4 regions of the Pedobacter sp. P26 genome follow, and region 4 is predicted to be linked to each of the others. Evidence: riboswitches for the same ligand, from Rfam matches in the RefSeq annotation. Region 4 holds a riboswitch; each other region holds the start of a gene.
What was found. Region 4 has a riboswitch for S-adenosylmethionine ahead of ACQ86H_RS15605 (O-acetylhomoserine aminocarboxypropyltransferase/cysteine synthase family protein). Riboswitches for the same ligand answer to the same signal wherever they lie in the genome.
Positions count from the first base shown of each region.

Region 1: it holds a riboswitch for S-adenosylmethionine, as region 4 does, so the genes downstream of both, metH (methionine synthase) here and ACQ86H_RS15605 (O-acetylhomoserine aminocarboxypropyltransferase/cysteine synthase family protein) in region 4, are expected to answer to the same signal.
Region 2: it holds a riboswitch for S-adenosylmethionine, as region 4 does, so the genes downstream of both, ACQ86H_RS12810 (SusC/RagA family TonB-linked outer membrane protein) here and ACQ86H_RS15605 (O-acetylhomoserine aminocarboxypropyltransferase/cysteine synthase family protein) in region 4, are expected to answer to the same signal.
Region 3: it holds a riboswitch for S-adenosylmethionine, as region 4 does, so the genes downstream of both, ACQ86H_RS19645 (peroxiredoxin family protein) here and ACQ86H_RS15605 (O-acetylhomoserine aminocarboxypropyltransferase/cysteine synthase family protein) in region 4, are expected to answer to the same signal.

Region 1 covers NZ_CP192574.1:5,733,081-5,736,232, forward strand. The annotation lists gene metH (methionine synthase) at 1-1,205, opposite strand, end outside; SAM riboswitch class I at 1,327-1,430, opposite strand; gene ACQ86H_RS26665 (Bax inhibitor-1/YccA family protein) at 1,719-2,474, opposite strand; gene ACQ86H_RS26670 (hypothetical protein) at 2,501-2,734, opposite strand; gene ACQ86H_RS26675 (hypothetical protein) at 2,806-3,152, opposite strand, start outside.
Region 2 covers NZ_CP192574.1:2,754,199-2,757,350, reverse strand. The annotation lists gene ACQ86H_RS12810 (SusC/RagA family TonB-linked outer membrane protein) at 1-1,967, opposite strand, end outside; SAM riboswitch class I at 2,288-2,394, opposite strand; gene ACQ86H_RS12805 (hypothetical protein) at 2,532-2,684, shown strand; gene ACQ86H_RS12800 (peroxiredoxin family protein) at 2,918-3,152, shown strand, end outside.
Region 3 covers NZ_CP192574.1:4,229,131-4,232,282, forward strand. The annotation lists gene ACQ86H_RS19640 (peroxiredoxin family protein) at 1-778, opposite strand, end outside; gene ACQ86H_RS19645 (peroxiredoxin family protein) at 856-2,001, opposite strand; SAM riboswitch class I at 2,163-2,260, opposite strand.
Region 4 covers NZ_CP192574.1:3,360,905-3,364,056, reverse strand. The annotation lists partial or broken gene ACQ86H_RS15610 (homoserine O-acetyltransferase family protein) at 1-526, opposite strand, end outside; gene ACQ86H_RS15605 (O-acetylhomoserine aminocarboxypropyltransferase/cysteine synthase family protein) at 556-1,887, opposite strand; SAM riboswitch class I at 2,151-2,261, opposite strand; gene ACQ86H_RS15600 (hypothetical protein) at 2,476-3,152, shown strand, end outside.

The sequences.
Region 1 (3,152 bases), 2.4 Mb from region 4:
AACATCCCCTCATCCATGTTCACATCAATTACCTGTGCACCGCCTTCAACCTGTTGCAAAGCAACGGCTAATGCAGCTTCATAATCGCCACCCAAAATCAGTTTGGAGAATTTTGGAGATCCGGTAATATTGGTTCTTTCACCAATATTGACAAAAATACTATCCGGAGTGATGGTTACAGGTTCCAATCCGCTTAAACGCATATAAGGCTCGAGCACCGGAATTTTGCGGGGTTCAGCTTTTCTGGCATTTTTGGCAATGCAACCAATATGTTCCGGCGTAGTACCACAACAACCGCCCACAATATTCACAAAGCCAGAGGCAATAAAATCGTCAACCAAATGTGCGGTTTCGTGTGGTTGCTCATCATAAGCACCAAACTCATTTGGTAATCCTGCATTTGGATAGGCCGAAACGTAACAACCTGCTTTTGCAGCAAGCTCCTCAATATGCGGACGCATTTCTTTTGCACCTAAAGCACAGTTAAAACCGATACTTAATGGTTTTGCGTGCATTACAGAGTTCAGAAAAGCTTCGGCAGTTTGCCCCGAAAGTGTTCTGCCGGAAGCATCGGTAATAGTACCAGAAATCATGATCTCCAGTTTACGGCCAATTACCTCTTCGTATTTTTTTATGGCTACAATAGCCACTTTAGCATTTAAAGTATCGAAAATAGTTTCGATTAATAATACATCAGAACCACCATCTACCAAACCCCGTACCTGCTCATAATAAGCAGCTTCCAGTTCATCAAAATAAACCGCCCTAAAACCAGGATCGTTTACATTCGGCGACATGGAAAGGGTACGGTTAGTTGGGCCAATAGCACCAGCCACAAAACACTTGCGACCGGGGTTTGCAGCCATAAATTCATTTACAGCTTCTTTTGCCACCCGTGCCCCTTCGAAACTCATTTCGTAAGAAAGGTCTTCCATCTGGTAATCGGCCATCGAAATGCGCTGGGTACTGAACGTATTGGTTTCGATGATATCGGCACCGGCCGCCAGGTATTCCAGGTGTATTGTTTTTATAATATCCGGACGTGTGATGTTGAGCAAATCGTTGTTGCCTTTTACATCACAGGGATGGTTTTTAAATCGCTCCCCTCTAAAATCTTCTTCGGTTAAGGTATATCGCTGAATCATGGTACCCATTGCACCATCAATCACCAAAATACGTTTCTCTAATTCTTCTCTTATACCCATTTGTTGTGTAAAATGTGGGATGGAAAATGGAAAATGGCAAGACACATCATACATCCTCCATTATACATTATTACATCCTAAAAGGCTTATCTAAAAAGTTGGTACGTGAATCGTAATCCTAAACTTATCTGTTTCCGCTATTTGCAGAATAGAATTTAGCACCTTGTAGGTTACAGGTTGCTAAGACTTCGTTGGGTCTAATCCCTCCGTCTTTCTTAATAAGCATACAAAAATGCAACAAAGCAACATCAATTCCAAAATTTATCGCCTTGCAACCAAATAAAATTACAAAGGCCACGCAAAACTGCGCAGCCTTAAGAATATTGTTCTGTTTTTAAAATCAGCAGACTACCTTTTTTCCATATTTTTTATTATACAAAATTACTATATACGCCAACCAAATTCCACCTACGGAACTTACAATATAGATATTTTCGGTTATAAAAGATTTAGTTATCGCCTGTATACAAGCGCCAATTAAGATGAAGCTAACAACTGCGACAAACTTATTCATTACTTTCTGCTTCCGAAAATGCGTAATAAGAAAAGGAAGATATTTAAGAAATCTAAGTATAAGGACAGCGCAGCTACAATAGCCATTTTTTTAGATTCAATCTGAAGAACCTGTTCGCCGCTAGCTTCGATCCCTTCGCCAATTCTTTTTATTTTTTGCACATCGTAAGCCGTTAATGCCGTAAATATGGCAATACCAATGAATGCCATAAACAAACTGAACTGTTCGCTTTGAACAAACATATTTATTACACTGGCAATCACTAAACCAATTACGCCAACCATTAAAATTGGCCCAAATTTACTTAGATCGATATTGGTTGTATAACCCATAAATGCCATAATTCCAAATATTCCGGCAGCTCCAGCAAAACAACTCACCACTGAGCCTGAAGTATAAGTTAACAAGATAAAACTTAAACTCACTCCAGTTAATACTGAATAAAGTACAAAAACGCCAATTAATGCTGGCAATGATAATCTGCTTAAACCGAATCCCATTAATAAAACCAATCCGAGTGGTGCAAACATCGCTACATAACCGAAAATCGACATGCTCACTTTTCCAGTTGAGGGATTAATATTTAAAAGGTATTGCATCAATTGCTCATTAGTACCAAATAAATACGCTGCCACTGTCGATAAACTTAACGCCACAAACATCCATAAGAAAACGTTGGCAAAGAATTTTTTAGAAACAGATCGTTCCTGAACGAAAACACTGTTGTCCTGATATTGATAATTTTGTTGTTCCATTTAATTTTTTGTGTATTTATTAGTTTTTATTTGAAATAAAGTCCGATTATCATTAATGCTAAAGCTATGAATAACCCAACAAACCATTTTATCATGTCTGTTTTTGTATTTGCCAAATCTTCTTTTGAGGCTAAATGTGCAGTTTTATCTACAACTGTTTTATCAACTTTAGACTCAATATAACTTGTTAAATTTTCGGCAACATCCTTATCTAGCTTTTCGCTTAAAGGTGCATATAACTGAGTTACTGAAATATTCATAATTATTAATGATTAAGCTTTGCCTTGTTAATCTCTTTCTTTAAATTATCTCGTAAGATAAAGATAATATTTTAGTTCAATCTTTTTGTCAACAGTTCTTCAACTTTTTTAAAGAATTGTAACGGTTTTAATGTACGCCATGGCAGATTATCAAATGCACCGCCAAAGTTAATGTAATAATCGATGCTATTATCGCGAAATTCGCTGATCACATGCTCCTGAAAATTTACCCCAACAATCCAGCCATCTTCTACTTCCTGAAACCATTCTTCGTAATAACTATCATCTGAAGCGTGAAAATTAAGTACATTTTCTCCTATCAGGATAAACTTATTAATGCCTTCGTCCATCATCAGCTCTAAAATATCGCGCTTCATCAGCATAATATCGTTGTTAATGGCATCGTTCCACTCGCCGA
Region 2 (3,152 bases), 610 kb from region 4:
CAGCCCCCACGTATTTTCAAATAATTAAGTGCTTCACTTTTAATGTCAAATGCTTCGGTTGCTACAAAGCTTCCGTTAAATGACGGGTAAAAATAAGACCTGTTCTGCGCAGGCAAAGTAGACGACCAATCGTTACGTGCCGTGATGTTGGCGAAAAGGTAATTTCTGAAACCGATCTGACCTGATGCATAAACGCTATATGATTTTAAACGCGATAAATTATTGGATGAAATCAAGGGATCACGAGAGTTTTTAAGGGTATAAAGTCCGGCGATGGCCAGTTTAGGTGCACTTTGATCATTCTGCTCAATATATTGCCTGCGGATGTTACCGCCACCCAATAATTCTAAGCTAAAATCATCGTTTAACTGTTTGTTAAAGTTTAAGGTTGCGTCGGTATTATTCTCGCTTACCGTAAAGGCACTTTCGGTGTAAGATCCAAAAGGTGTTCCGTTCGTACCATAAGCGATTCTAACTTTACGCCTATCGTTGTAATAATCCGTACCCGATCTGAAATTGAAATCAAGGCCATCAATAATTTTATAATTAAGGGCTAAACTACCTATAATCCGACTGCGGTTCTGCGAAACTGTATTTTCGTAAGCTACCCAATATGGATTGCTGTAATAGCTATTATTCCAGTTAAACGTTTTTCCATTTTCATCCAAATAGTTTTTTAGCTGGTTAATATCAACCTGACGGCCGAACCAGGTAAACTGCAACATGGTACTGGTTGATCTTGATCCACCCGTTCCTGGTAAATTATCAGAATTAAGTTTGCTGTAATTTGCGTTTGCGGTTAAAGTTAATTTAGGTGTTACTTTTACTGTGGTATTCAATACAAACGAATTTTTGCCCTGTCCGGAGTTTGGTACTATACCTACTTGTTTCAGGTTATTGTACGATAATCGGAAGTCGTATTTTTCGCCAGCATCTGCAACAGATACCCCATTATTTAAGGAATATCCCGTTTGAAAGAAATCGCGTACGTTATCCGGATGGGCTACAAACGGAACAGGCACCCCTTTGGAATAAAACTGCGGAATTAACCTACCATCCAGTTTTGGTCCCCAGCTCTCATCTACCCCATCATTAATACCTTTACCAGCGCCATCCACATAACTGAACTTACCTTCTGATCCCTGACCAAAAGCATTTTGATAAACCGGCAGGGTGAGCAAAGTTTCTAGAACCGCGTTTGAATTAATGGCAATGCCCAATCCTTTTTTCGATTTACCTGTTTTGGTTTTAATGAGGATCACCCCTGCTGCAGCCCTCGAGCCATATAATGCAGCTGCATTTGGTCCTTTTAGGACGCTCATCGATTCGATGTCCTCCGGATTGATATCTGAAATGGTATTGGCGTAATCCCTGGCCCCAGCCGAATTCAACTGCGAGTTATCTACCGGAATTCCATCAACCACAAATAAAGGCTGGTTATTTCCGGCTATAGATGTTTCTCCTCTGATGACTACGCGAGATGATCCCATACTCCCCTGACTGTTCGTTACCCTAACCCCAGCTATTTTTCCAGCCAATGCATTTACCAGGTTAGATTCTTTAGCTTCGGCTACACGGTCTCCTTTCAATTCCTGAACGGCATAACCCAAAGATTTTTTCTCCCTTGAAATACCAAGAGCCGTTACTACCACTTCGTCAAGCGCATTATCGCTGGGTTGAAGAATGACCGAAATTGGGCCAGCATTTTTGTTGATTTGTATTTCCTGAGTTTTGAAGCCAATGTATGAAAATACTAAAATGGCTTGATCAGGCGCACTGATAGAAAAAACGCCCTTACCATCAGAAATAGTGGTTTGTTTGGTTTCTTTGATAAGAATAGAAACGCCTGGCAGTGTTTCGCCATCCGCCGATTTTACCGTTCCGGTAATGGTGACATTTTGAGCAAATACCTGCTGCGTAATAAAGAGCAGTAAGATGAGTGGTATTGATTTAAAAAGTTTGATCATGTGTATGTTTAAAAATTAGTTAAAAGATAAAAATCTGGGCAAAACGACTCCTAAACAGTTAATAAACGTGTTTTATTAAAAATAAAATGGAGTGGTTAGATCAAATGGGCCTGTTAAAACGGAGCAATTTTAACAGGGCGTGCGCATTCGGAAATATGCATTAGGGTTTGCATCAATGGATTTTAACTCGTCTGTTTTTTTCATTTCAATGATTTTCTATAAAACATATTTACTTATCAAAAGCAGCGTCAGGGCAAAAAAATAGCACCCCTTAAATCAGAAGTGCTCCATATATTTTGATAAGGATAATGCAAACAACTGACTTAACTACCCCAGATTCATCAGGGATGGAATTAGCACCATTTCTATAAATTAGATGGTTGCTAAGGCTTCACAGGGCCATTCCCTCCGCCTTTCTTGATAAGTATTTTAAAATAACTGGGGCAAAGGTATAATTAATTCCATTTATCCTATAGTTTTTATAGATTTTTAATGAAATATTTTTTATTTGGTTATTCCGCCCGTATATTTGTCGACTAATTTAGTCGATTAACACACGTCCTGATGAACCTAAAATCCATATTTACCGCCATACTGGCCATATCAACCTCTTTAACCTTTGCGCAACAACAGGCTGTATTGGCCAATCGCCAACAAGCAACAATCAAAGAAAAAAAGCAAAAGCATTTGTTGCGCTGGGCCATTGGCGTGGTATAGCGAAAGTAAAGGAAGGATTAGAAATCCCTTTTAATTTCGAAATCAACGAAAAAAGCGGTCAACAGAAATTATATTTCCGCAATGCCGAAGAAAGTTTCGAAGGTGGTCGGGTAAAACAAACTGCCGATTCACTTTTTGTCAAACTGGATCAGTTTGATAACGAACTTGCATTTGCTATAGTTGGTGATCAACTAACCGGCGCATTAAGAAAACAGGATAAAACTGGCAAACCTTTGATAATTATTGCCGAGCGAAAAAATTATCGTTTCAAAACTGATAAACCTGCCACAGCAGACTATTCTGGAAGTTATGATGTGGTTTTTACATCGACAAATGGTAAGGAAGAAAAAACAGTAGGTTTATTTAAGCAAACAGGAAACAAACTTACCGGCACATTTTTACGTGTAACCGGCGATTCTCGTTATCTTGAAGGCGTGGTAGAAGGCAATGAATTCCAGCTTTCGAGTT
Region 3 (3,152 bases), 870 kb from region 4:
AATGTGTTAGTTTATAAGGATCTGGCAATTCTGCCTGACTGTCTTTTACACCGGTAAACTTTAAGTTATCGTAAATGCCCTGGCTAATTTCGCCTGAAAGTGTGCCGTCTTCATTAATGGTGCCCCTATAAATTTTAGGACTTGGTCCGCTAAAACCAGAAAGTACAAACTGATTTCCCTGTACGGTACCTTCCAGCTCACGGCTATCGCCAGTTACCTGCATAATTACACCAGTAAGTTTATTTCCTTCTTGTTTTAATATGGCAACTTTGTTTGGAACGGCTTCTTTGGAAAAACCCTTAAACTCCCATTTACCAGTTAAGTTGGCAACAGGCGCAACATCTTTTCCCGGCTCAACAAAACGATAAGATTTACCTTGCTCTGCAGTAAAGGGCAAAGCATTGCCCTGCAAACCCGGCACCAGGCTTCTATATTCACCAGATATCCGGCCATCGCTTTCTATTTTGGCCACCAAAGCTGCATCGTAAGTATTCATTTTGATAAAGAGTGAATCCTGCCCCAAATATTTGATGTGGAAATCGTCTCTCCGTGTGCCGTTTAGCAGTGTAAAGGTGGCATGCGCTGCATCTTTACCTTTCAGTTCGAAATTAAAAGGCACTTCTGTTTCGGCAACTTTAAAAACACCACGCCAAATTCCTTCTTTTATAAATTTTTTGGTCGTTTTTGGCTCTTCATTTACCTTATCTACAGCAAAGGCTGTTGTAGAAATGAGCGATACCAGAACCAGCGCCTGCATTTTAGCCATGTAGTTTTTCATATTATAAAGTTTTAAGTGTAGGTTAAAATATGGGATGCAATACGATGCAGCCCCATATTTAGTTTAGTTGGTTTGGTTTATTTACTTTTTAGTGTTTCTGCTGAAGCCAGTTTTTCGGGTACAGGTTCTGCGATCAGCTCGTCGAGCACTTTATTGAATTTGGTTTCGTAATCGTTAAAATATTTTCCAGTTACCGTTCCGGTGTAACCAGTATAAATTTCCCTTACATTGCCTTTTCTATCGATAATGATGGTTGTTGGAAAAGCAATGAATTTATTTAGCGCAGGTAGTTTTTCGGCCACTACTCTTTTATCGGCAATGCCACCAAACAGGATATCGTAAGTGATGCCATATTTCTCTTTCAGTTTGCCTAAAGTGTATTTGGCATATTCAAGATCATCTTTTTGCTCGAAACCAATTGCAATGGCTTCTACCCCGCGTTTTTGGTTCTTTTTAAACCATGGCGAAAGAAAAACAGTTTGATCGGTGCAGTTAGGACACCAGGTACCGATCGTCTCAATAATTACGACCTTACCTTTATATTTATCGTCGGTTAAGGAAACATTTTTTCCTGTTAAATCTGGAAAGGTAAAATCAAGTTTTTTATAACCTTCTTTAAGAAAAGTAAGTTTGTAAGGATCAGGAAGCTCGGCATTTTCGTTGCGCTGGCCATCAAATTTCAGGTTTTTATATATCCCAAAGCCCTGCTCTCCGGTAATGCTATTATCGTCATTTATTTTTCCTTTCACAATAAAAGGACTTGGTCCGGTAAAACCAGATAATTCAAATTCATCGCCCTGTACGGTGCCTTCCAGTTCCCTGGTATCGCCATTTTTTCCATGCTCTGCCACAAAAGGAAGTGAATTACCCCTGAAACCAGGTACCAGGCTGCGGTATTCACCTGATAATGTTCCATCGGTTTCTATTTTTGCCACCAAAGCAGCATCGTAAGTATTCATTTTTACATAGATGGAATCGTCACCACGCCTCTCTACATGGAAATCATCACGTCTGGAACCATTAATTAAGGTTAAGATACCCGTTTGAGGGCTTTTACCTTTCAATTCGAAATTAAAGGGCACTTTTGATTCGCTTACACTAAACTCACCCCTCCAAATCCCTTCTTTTGGGAATGGTTTTGCCACCCTGGCAGATGCAATACCTCCCAATAACAGGACTGAGGTGGTTAAGCATGCAATTCTTGAGGAAATTTTCATTTTCATAATCATCATTATTAGTTAAACACTATCGTTTTAGAGTTTTTAATAACAAGGCATAATTTTTCCCACAGAAAACCATATAGCATGGATACAGGCTGTTTAAGCAACTGTTATGCTTTTAATGAAATCCCTAACAGGAAACGTGAGTTTACTTGTTATTGGTTAATTTATAATCTATTGCTAGATCAGTTTGAGCACTTTTTCCTATGGAAAGTTGCTAGAAGTTCAACGAGTACTGACTCTCCCTTCTTCTGTATAAATCAACTAATTAATGGTGGTGAATTAATTAGAGTAATAACCTAAACTAGTGGTGGTGATTAGTTAGGCGGTTCCTGATACCCCGGCAACTTATTGACTGAAATACATGACCACCATAATATTCTATCAAAAGGCCCCGGGGTACCAGGATTTTTAAATAAGAATATCTGAATGAAAACCTTTATCAGGTGATCTGTATCTTAGCTTATATTAGCGGCAACAGCAGTTATATTGATCTGAATAATTGATCAGAAAATATGGCTGAGGTTGTCTGCGGAGTTTCATATTGAACGTAAATTTGCTAGTGAACTATTATATTTTTTTGTAAAAGTATAAACTTTGATTAATTTAAACAATTATTCCTATAGATTTTATAGACTTTATCTGTAAATAATTGATTTACAGATATATAATTTGCAATCATTAATTTAGGCAGGGCGTTTGTTATTCTGAATGCAGTGAAGAACCCGGAGGCTCTGCGAAGCAAATCTTTAATTATTAAGAATACTAAAGTCAACTGTAAGATCCGTCGTTGCACTCAGGATGACAAATTGCGAGCGATTGTGTTTTATCGTCAACCTGTCCCATCTTCCATTTTTTACCACAGAGATCATAAAGAGAAAAACACGAAGAGCATGGAGCCTTTTCATTCCATCATTCATTTTACATTTTCCACCCTTTACCATAAAGGGCACTAAGGGAAGGCGCAAAGCTGCTATCATTCTGAACGCAGTGAAGAACCCAGAAGGCTCTGCGAAGCAAATCTTTAATTATTAAGAATACTAAAGTCAACTGTAAGATCCGTCGTTGCACTCAGGATGACAAATTGCGAGCGATTGTGTTTTATTGTCAACCTGTCCCATCTTCCATTTTTTACCACAGAGGTCATAAAGAGA
Region 4 (3,152 bases):
TGGCTTTCGTTAAACGCAATTCCCCATGGAGAATGCGCAGCATTAGTCGCAATTAAGATCAGGTTTTCAATTTTATTAGGTTCCGAAATGCTCCATTCCACAGCCTGTTGCCCACCTAAAGAACCACCGATTAATAATTTAATATAATCAATACCTAAATGTGAAGCCAATAACTGATGTGCCGATACTAAATCCCGGATAGTAAATTGTGGAAACGAAAGATAATAAGGCAAGCCCGTTACCGGATTGGTACTTAACGGGTTGGTACTGCCATAATGAGAGCCTAAAACATTTGCACAGACAATATAATGCTCTTCCGGATTGAACAAAGCATTTTGACCGAACAAACCTTCCCACCATTCAAAAACATCAGCATTGGCAGTAAGTGCATGGCAAACCCAAATTACATTATCTTTATTTGCATTTAATTTGCCATAAGTTTGATAAGCAACTTGCAGGTTACGGATTTTTTTCCGCTCTCTAATTTGAACTGTTTATTATAATTATATGTTGATGCTGTACTCATTGTTTATTGTATTCGGAAAATGAACGGGCTTAGGCTGATAAACTCTCTGTAGGGATCTGAACATTTATAGATGCAAAAGCCTGCTCGAAATCGGCCTTAATATCATCGATGTGTTCAATACCGACTGAAACCCGTAATGCGTTTGGCTTTACACCTGCAGCCAATTGCTCCGCTTCACTCAATTGTTGGTGTGTGGTTGCCGACGGTTGGATAATCAACGTTTTGGCATCGCCCACGTTTGCGAGATGCGAAACCAGTTTTAAGTTATCAATAACCTGTGTGGCATTTTCTTTACTTCCTTTTAATTCGAAAGATAGAACCGCGCCGAAACCGTTACTTAAATATTTTTTTGCCAGGCTATTATATTTGCTGCTCGCTAATCCTGGATATTGTACTTCCTGAACTAATGGATGGTTTTCTAACCAGGTGGCCAGTTCTAAAGCATTATCAACATGGCGTTGAACGCGGAGTGATAAGGTTTCCAATCCTTGTAATAAAAGAAACGAATTGAAAGGTGATAAGGCAGGCCCTAAATCTCTTAGTCCTTCTACGCGCGCCCGGATAATAAACTGAATATTGCCAAATGGTCCGCCGATGCCAAAAACATCACTGAAAACCAACCCGTGATAGCCTGCTGATGGCTCAGAGAACTGAGGGAATTTTCCATTGCCCCAATTGTAGTTTCCACCATCGATGATCACACCACCAATACTCGTTCCATGGCCACCAATCCATTTCGTTGCAGATTCTACCACAATATTGGCTCCGTGTTCCAATGGTTTAAATAAATAACCGCCTGCGCCAAAAGTATTATCAACCACTAATGGAAGATCATATTTTTTAGCAATTGCAGCAATTTTCTGAAAATCTGGCACACTAAAAGCAGGATTGCCAATGGTTTCCAGGTATATTGCCTTAGTTTTATCTGTTATTTTAGCTTCAAATTCTTCAGGTACATCTGGATTTGCAAAATCAACATGGATACCCAAACGTTTAAAAGCAACTTTAAACTGGTTATAAGTTCCACCATAAATATGAGTAGAAGAAACAATGCTGTCGCCAGCTTCTAAGATATTATTTAGGGCAATAAACTGAGCGGCCTGCCCTGATGCTACTGCTAAAGCCGCTACACCACCTTCTAAAGCTGCAATTCTTTTTTCGAAAACATCATTGGTAGGATTCATGATCCTGGTGTAAATGTTGCCAAACTCTTTTAAGGCAAATAAATTAGCTCCATGTTCGGCGCTGTTAAATCCGTAAGAAGTGGTTTGGTAAATCGGCACAGCCCTCGAACCTGTTGTGGGATCTATTTCCTGGCCAGCGTGTAATTGTAAAGTTTCAAATTTATATGATGTTGACATGATTACTATTTTATTTTGTTGAACGATTAGATATGGTGGTTTAGGTTGATCCTAAAACCTGGCAGGGCGTATCCCGATGTTCGGGACCTTCCAGTTTGAAAGAAACAAAAAAGGAAGATTTTTTTAACTAATGTATGCAACAGCACATACAAATAACCGCACGCATATTGCAACAAGTAAAAGAAACAGAGTATTGTTCTGCCTTTTTAAGGTTTGCATTGGGTTCGCTTAGCGATTGAAGATTTAATGTTTTCATCAGTTCTAATTTATATCACCAGATAACACCATGCTATCCGGTCAGGAATTGGCACCTTCTCTTTCTGAGGGTTGCCAGTGGGTCATCGAGCCAGTCTCTCGCCACTTCTTTATAAATCAACCCGTGAAGATTGACTTTTATTTAGCTTTCCACCAAATAATATTTCAAATGTCTTAATTAAATTTTAATTCACAAAATAAAATTTTGATTTTTAAATTAACTATCTAAAAATGAACTCGTTATTTTTATGCTGAGTTTGCCATTTAAAATTTTTAATATAAAATTAACGCTTAATATTTTAAGTTTGTGCATCCTATCTAAATCGTAACTTTATGAAAAACACAAAATCACTATGTTTAGGACTGTTATTTATTGTAACGGGTTTAAACAATGCCAGCGCTCAATTTGGAGGCTTAAAAGATAAATTATTAAAAGTAGGCACAGCACAGGGTGCTAAAGCCCTGGGGGTAGACAGGTTTTTAAAACAACCCGCCGCTATTACTACTAGTTTTGAAGATGTAAACAGGGAAGGTGAAAAAATGCCAGACTTTGTTAATCCTTCAAAATTAAAAGCACAGCCTTTATATTTATTGCCCAAAAACCCTGAGGGTGGTTTTGTACTTTGCGAAGGATTGTACGAAATGACGAATAAAAGCTATTGTTTAAAAGCCGGAACATTTGCGCCTTCAAAAGGAGATGGTTACATGTTTGCACCGGTTTTAGGCCCGAAAGAAGAAATTGTGGTTTCTATTTTGAAAAGTGCAGAAAAACATCCTGAAGTAGAACAGCACGATATACAAGCGCTACTTTGGACAATTATTGCCAGAACAAAATTTGCCGATTACAACGGACAGGTTAAAGTAACTGCCCTTAAACTATTAACACCTAAACAGCTTACACAATTAGAAGGTGGCGCCCTGGGCATTTTGCCTTTCGATGTCATGGAAAAAGCTAAAGATCAATTGCCATCTGGCGTGAGGGCAGTTTTTGAGGCAGAAAATAATATCCG